One region of the Exiguobacterium sp. s89 genome, then DNA from elsewhere that is predicted to be linked to it. Evidence: riboswitches for the same ligand, from Rfam matches in the RefSeq annotation. Region 1 holds a riboswitch; the other holds the start of a gene.
The links. A riboswitch is a leader RNA that binds a small molecule or an ion and turns the genes downstream of it on or off. The one in region 1 is predicted to bind FMN.
Positions count from the first base shown of each region.

Region 1 (3,602 bases):
GGACAATTGTCAACGCTCTATCCTGAAAAATATATTTATGATATTGCTGGTTTTCCAAAAGTGAAAGCACAGGACTTAATCGATCAATTGAAAGCACAAGCTGACCAATTCGAACAAGATTACCGCCTCGGTGAAACCGTTGAAACGGTGGAGCGTCTCGAGGACGGGACATTCATTTTGACGACAAATAAAGAAGAGTATCATACAAAAGCTATCATCATCACAGCCGGAAACGGTGCTTTCTCCGCTCGTCCACTCGGTCTCGATGGCTGTGAAGATTACGCCAACCTTCATTACTTCGTTGACAATATGGAAAAATTCCGTGACCGTCGTGTCATGATTGCCGGTGGTGGCGACTCAGCTGTTGACTGGGCACTCATGCTCGAAGGCATCGCGAAAGAAGTACACATCGTTCACCGCCGTGATCGCTTCCGCGCCCACGAGCATACGGTCGAACAGATGAAAGCTTCGACGATTAACGTCCTCACACCATACAACATCGAGTCATTGTCAGGTGATACGCACATCGAATCTGTCGAATTGACTGATAAGAACGGCGAGTCAAAAATCGTTGAAATCGATGATTTGATTTGTAACTACGGATTCGTTTCATCGCTAGGTCCAATCAAGAACTGGGGAATGGAGTTCGAAAAAAACACGATCCGTGTCGACTCGCGCATGGAGACGACCGTAGCCGGCATCTTCGCTTGCGGTGATATCGCCACATACGAAGGAAAAGTGAAATTGATCGCGACCGGTTTCGGTGAAGCCCCAATTGCCATCAACCAAGTGAAGCAACTTGTGGACCCGACCGCTCGTCATCCACAACACTCGACGTCTGTATTTGCCGGGAAATAATGTTAAATCCTCTGTGGATATGCCCACAGAGGATTTTTTTCATTTCCGCATTGTCTGGAGAATGACTCGGTCGATCCAATCATCGAGTTGTGTGAACACATAGCCCGCCTTCTTCGCTTCGGCAATCGACATATAATAGTCGACATCCGAATCATACGGGGAAGACTCTCCGTCTTTTATAATTTGAACGGGTTTTCCGACGTGTTGACCAATTCGTTCCATCAACGCTCCTATGGAAATAAGGCCATCACTCGCTGCATTGAATGGACCAGTGACGTTTGCACGTCCTACCCATTCCAAAAAGCCTGCTGCTTCCGCGCTCGAGATGAATCCCATCCTCGCTTCCGGGTGATGCAGAACGACCGGTTCTTCGTTTCGGATCGCATCTACATAAAATTTGAGTCGATCCGTATAGTCATCCGGACCTAAAACGATGGGTAGGCGTACCGTCACCACCGGGAACGAGGCGCGATGGAAGAGAAACGATTCAGCTTCTCGTTTCCCTTGTCCATAATCGTGTTCCGCGTCTAAGTGATATTCATAATGAAGTGGATTAAAATCACTTTCATTTAAATCAGGCCCCGGTGCATACACCGACATCGTTGACGTCAGTACGTATTTCCCGTCCTTTCCCATGAACGCATCTGATGCAATCTTCGCCTGATACGGTGTAAAACAAATATTGTCGTAGACGAGATCGTACCGTTCACGTGCTAAGTCTTTCAATGTCGCCACCGATTGACGATCTCCTTTGACGGACCGAATCCCTTCGGCTTCTGGTACTTGCAGTTGGCCCCTCGTCACAATCGTCACATCGTCCCCCGCTTCAGCAAGTCGCAGCGCGAGCCGTTTCCCGAAATAGCGTGATCCTCCAAAAATCAATACTTTCCTCATCACCCTAGCCCCCTTTGATACGATTCTCTTTCCTACATTCCCTTTCCCTGCCGTTCCGTAACTGCTCGAATCGCACAAAAAAAGACTATGGCGTTCCATAGTCTAAACTAGTTAGCAATCTCCTGGTGTCCCGGCATTCGTCGCCGTCCGGAAACTCGACCCGCAGCCACATGTTGCGATGGCATTCGGGTTTTTAATCGTGAAGCCCCCACCGAGCATCGACTGCTTGTAGTCAATCTCGAGTCCGTCGACGACTCCATGGTCTGCTTCAGCGACGATGACGCGGACGCCGTGATGATCGAATTGAACATCTTTGTCCGTTTTTTCCTCGTCAAAGCCCATCCCGTAAGATAGTCCCGTACATCCACCACCTTGTACTTTTACTCGCAAGTATTGCGCTTCCGGGCGTTCGGCCTGTTTCATCATCTCTTGCACTTGAAGTGCGGCTGACTCTGTTAAATGAATCATTTGAACTCCTCCTCATATATCTTCATTTCAAGTCAATTGACTTGTAGTTTTGTGCATTTTCTTGTATAACTAAACTGTAACAAAAAAAATTAAATCGTTCCATCTTCGGGGCAGGGTGAAATTCCCGACCGGCGGTATTGAAGAATTGATTCTTCTCAGCCCGTGAGCGAGCAAGGCGTTGCTTGCTGATTTCGTGAGATTCGAAAGCCGACAGTATAGTCTGGATGGGAGAAGATGGCGGCATCCGACCGATATCCGGATGTTTTCTTTGACGTGGACTCTTCCACCTCGGAAAACATCTATTTCGTATGCGCGTAAACTCTCCCGATTGTCTTCATTGCAATCGGGTTTTTATATGCGACGGGTGCCATTCATCGAGGAGCGACCTAAAGGAGAGATTCTGATGAAAACTACGCGCAATAAACGACTGACTACAATGGTGACGTTGGCGATGCTCGGGACGATTTCGTTCGTACTCATGCTATTCAACTTCCCGCTCCCATTCTTACCGCCATTCCTCAAAGTGGACTTTAGTGACATTCCCGCACTCATTGCCGGAATCGTCTTTTCCCCACTCGCAGGTGTCGTGGTCGTCGGATTGAAAAACGTCTTGTACTACGTCTTTAACGGTGGCGGTGTACCAGTCGGAGAAGTCGCAAACTTCTTCGCAGGTGTGGCCTTCATGTACCCAGTTGCTTGGTTCTACCACAAACGTAAGACGAACAAAGCACTCGCTTCTGGCTTACTCGCCGGAACAATTACGATGGCACTTAGCCTCGCCATTTTAAACTATCTTGTCATCTTGCCCGCCTATGCGTTCTTTTTCGGAATGGCAGACATGGCAGACCCGGCAGTGAAAACGGACCTCGTCCTTTACGGGATTTTACCGTTCAACTTGATTAAAGCGATCTTAATCAGCGCGCTCTTCGTCCCTCTTTTCATGAAATTGAAGCCGTGGATCGAACGTCAACGCGTCCAACTTCTAGCATAATCGATATACGAGCATCTAGGCTTTGCCTAGGTGCTTTTTTAACCGAAATTTAGGGAGGGCACTCAATGATGACTGACGAACAGAATTTGATTCATTTTTTTCAGCAAGATTCAGAACTCATGCAGCATCTCCATACTGTCGCCACCCTCAATCTACCGGATTGGTTGATTTGCGCGGGTTATATTCGCGCGAAAGTGTGGGACCATCTTCACGGATACGATACACCGACAGAGACGGATGACGTGGATGTGATTTATTTCGACCCGATTCATCCGGAAGAATCCATCGAGAAAAAATTAGAGCGGACGTTGTATCAACTGAACCCAGGCGTACCTTGGTCAGTCAAAAACCAAGCAAGAATGCATCATGTGAACCATCTCCCACCGTACAC
Region 1 is NZ_JACSKS010000002.1:687,537-691,138, reverse strand. Features, by position in the region: gene KNO96_RS09460 (NAD(P)/FAD-dependent oxidoreductase) at 1-858, shown strand, start outside; gene KNO96_RS09455 (NAD-dependent epimerase/dehydratase family protein) at 898-1,752, opposite strand; gene KNO96_RS09450 (HesB/IscA family protein) at 1,864-2,220, opposite strand; FMN riboswitch at 2,318-2,460, shown strand; gene KNO96_RS09445 (ECF transporter S component) at 2,624-3,211, shown strand; gene KNO96_RS09440 (nucleotidyltransferase family protein) at 3,277-3,602, shown strand, end outside.

Region 2 (3,602 bases), 200 kb from region 1:
CATTCCGAATGAATGCGTACGAGCGGGATGTCCGTGAGCGTCTCGGTGACGAGGGCTACGTGCTCCTGCCCGTCAAACCGATTCTCGTAGCCAATCACTCGAAACGTCCCTTTCGATGAGGGTAGCGCTACGTCTGCTTCGCGCGTGACGAGGTTTGTCTCCATATACCGGACTAGCGCTTCGATTGTGATGAACGCCAACCCATGACGTTCAGCGACTTGAACCAAATCGGGTACGCGCGCCATCTCCCCGTCCTCTCGAATGATTTCACAAATGACTGCTACCGGCTCACTTCCCGCGAGACGCGCCAAATCAACTGAAGCTTCGGTGTGACCTCGGCGAACCGAGACGCCGCCTTTTTTCGCAATCAGCGGGAATAGATGCCCCGGTCGCTGGAAGTCGGAAGGACGGGAAGACGGGTTCGCCAGTTCACGAACAGTGTGAGACCGTTCCCTCGCCGAGATCCCGGTCGTCGAATCGATATGGTCGACACTGACCGTAAACGCTGTACCGTGCGGGTCCGTACTGTTCGTCACCATCGGCGAAAGGTCAAGACGTGCCGCCACTTCTTCCGCGACAGCGCTACAAACGAGCCCTTTCCCTTCCGTAATCAAAAAGTTCATCGTCTCAGGTGTCATCTTGTCTCCTAGTACGACAAAATCTCCTTCATTCTCGCGGTCCTCGTCATCCACGACGATGATGGGACGTCCTCGTCTCAATTCCTCAAGCGCCCGTTCAATCGAATCAAACATTACCATCCCGCCTTTCCATATCCTTGTTCCGCCAACGACTCGAGTGTCATCTTCGACTGCCCGATTACTTTTTCCATATATTTTGCTAACAGATCACATTCTAAATTGACCAAATCACCAGTCTGTTTCGTTCCTAGAACGGTCTCGCTATACGTATGGGGAATTAACGATAGTGTGAATCCTCGCTCCGACACGTCAAACACGGTCAAGCTCGTTCCGTCTACGGAAATCGAGCCTTTCGGTACGATGTAGGAGAGAAGCGTACGTTCACATCGGATGTCGACATACACCGCATTCGCGAGCTGTCGTTTCTTCGTGATTCGTCCGACCCCGTCGACATGGCCGGATACGAAATGCCCGCCGAATCGTCCGTTCGCCGGCATCGCCCGCTCGAGATTGACACGTGTTCCCGGTTTGACCCCTTCTAAACTCGACGCCTTCAACGTTTCCGGCATGACATCGACAGAGAACGTCGCGTCATCGAACGTCGTCACCGTGAGACAGATCCCATTCACGGCAATACTGTCCCCGAGCTTCACATCATCGAGCACTTTCTCAGCTGACAAGACGAGTCGTAAAGATGGCCCGTTGCGCTTGACCGCTTTGACCGACCCGATTTCTTCTACGATTCCCGTGAACATCAGAACGCCCCCTTTCGAAGGACGACTTTCAAGTCGGGTCCGACCGTTTCGACCTGATGAATCATAAAACGGGAGATGTCCTCAATCGAACCAACCTGTTGTGAGCGATAGACGCCATGTTTCCCGCCGAACACTCGTGGTGATTGATAGGCGACCCATTCATCCACGTAGCCTCCGTCAAGGAGTGATGTGACGAGCGTCGGACCGGCCTCAATCAATACACGCCCGATTCCATTCGCGTATAGTGTTTCGAGGACCATACCGAGCGACGTATAATCGAATAATTCGACGCCGACAGCTTGAGCTCGTTCACGTCGCTCTGCTTCATCAGACGAAGTGAAGAGGAGCACCGGGACGTCTTCTGCGGTCCGGGCCAGCGTACTGGCGAACGGTAATCGTAGGTCACGGTCGAGCACGACCCGTTTCGGTTGACGCGTCTCATGACCCAATCGAACCGTGAGCGACGGATCATCCGCAAGCACCGTGCCAATCCCGGTCAAAATTGCATCGACGGTGGCACGTAGTTCATGCACATCACGACGGGCTTCCGGGCTTGTCACCCATTGACTCTCTCCCGTCTCCAAGGCGACTTTCCCATCGAGGCTCGTCGCCGTCTTCAAGATGACATACGGTCGTTTCGTCTCAAGCGACCGCAAGAACGCGGGATTCAATGCCCGCGCCTCCTCCTCAAGCAGACCGACTTCGACCTCGATACCGGCCGTTTGAAGACGAATGATCCCATTGCCTGCAACGAGCGGGTTCGGATCCTTCATGGCGACGATGACACGTTTGATGCCCGATTCCACGATCAGATTTGCGCACGGCGGCGTCTTGCCTTGATGCGAGCACGGTTCGAGCGTGACATATAATGTCGCCCCGTATGCAGCGGGACCAGCCATCCGGATGGCATGGACCTCTGCATGTGGTTCGCCCGCCTTGAGATGGGCACCCATTCCGACGATGCGTCCGTCTTTGACGAGCACGGCGCCGACGAGCGGATTGACACCGGTTTGACCATCGGCTGATTTGGCCAATTGAATGGCCTGTTCCATGTACTGTTTCATCTTTCTCCCTCCTTTTTCCGTACAAACAAAAGACCCTAAGGAAAGGTCCTTAGGGTCTTGGTGGGAGGGTTCCGTCGCTTTTGGGCAAGCCAAATAAACGTTTTCTATACAGAAAAGCGTACGACGAAGCACAGGTCACGCGGACCTGTTTTTTGTTCCTTCTCCCATCCAGACTATACTGTCGGCTCTAGAGTCTCACTAGATCCACCGTTCGCACACGTGCGCCCGGGTCACGGACTTAGGGCATGGGCCCATCACCGCCGGTTGGGAATTTCACCCGACCCCGAAGGAATATTTGTTTGTACAGATTTACTGTATCGCAATTATTTTTATTACGCAAAACAAAAAACGCCACTCGTGAGAGTAGCGTCCCGATTATGCGAGAAAGAGGACGACGAGAAGTCCAACAATCCAGCAATAATATGAGAAATATTTCAATTCGCCTTTCGCCATGATGTGTTGGAACCACTTCAACGAAATGGCCGTCAACACGTAAGATGCGATGAATGCCAGGATGAGCGGACCGAACAAGTCACGCGTCTCCGGATTCGTAAAGAGCGTCGGACCATCCAAAATCATCGTCCCGAGACTGATTGGGATGAACAGGAAGAACGAGAAACGAAGTGCCGATTCTTGCTTGATGCCGAGTAACATCGCCATGACGATCGTCGCCCCGGACCGACTGATTCCGGGAATGAGTGCCACGGCTTGCGCGAGCCCGATCAATACGGCGTCACGAAGCGTGATGCCACCGTCTCCTTTGTTCCCTCGCATGTTTCGGATGAACCAAAGGGCGAGTCCCGTAATGATGAGCGTATACCCGACTGTCGCCACGCCACCGAGCACTTCTCCGATCCAGTCCCCGAAAAGGACACCAAGGACACCGGCTGGCACCGTTGCAACGAGTAGTAATCCGATGAACTTCACATCGACCATCGTCTCGTCCGTTCGGTCTTTTTTGAATAAGAAGGTCCACAAACTCACGATGAGGCGAACAACATCTTTTCGATAAATCGTTAAGACAGCGAGAAGCGAAGCGAAGTTTACGAAAACTTCAAATGACAATCCCGGCAAGTCAATGTTAAATAGTTCTTGGAAGATAACGAGATGTCCACTCGATGAAATCGGAATCGGCTCAGTGAAAC
Region 2 is NZ_JACSKS010000002.1:486,183-489,784, reverse strand. Features, by position in the region: gene ribB (3,4-dihydroxy-2-butanone-4-phosphate synthase) at 1-752, opposite strand, end outside; gene ribE (riboflavin synthase) at 752-1,393, opposite strand; gene ribD (bifunctional diaminohydroxyphosphoribosylaminopyrimidine deaminase/5-amino-6-(5-phosphoribosylamino)uracil reductase RibD) at 1,393-2,457, opposite strand; FMN riboswitch at 2,610-2,752, opposite strand; gene KNO96_RS08380 (undecaprenyl-diphosphate phosphatase) at 2,833-3,602, opposite strand, start outside.
Region 2: linked by a shared signal. The riboswitch ahead of ribD (bifunctional diaminohydroxyphosphoribosylaminopyrimidine deaminase/5-amino-6-(5-phosphoribosylamino)uracil reductase RibD) and the one ahead of KNO96_RS09445 (ECF transporter S component) in region 1 are both predicted to bind FMN.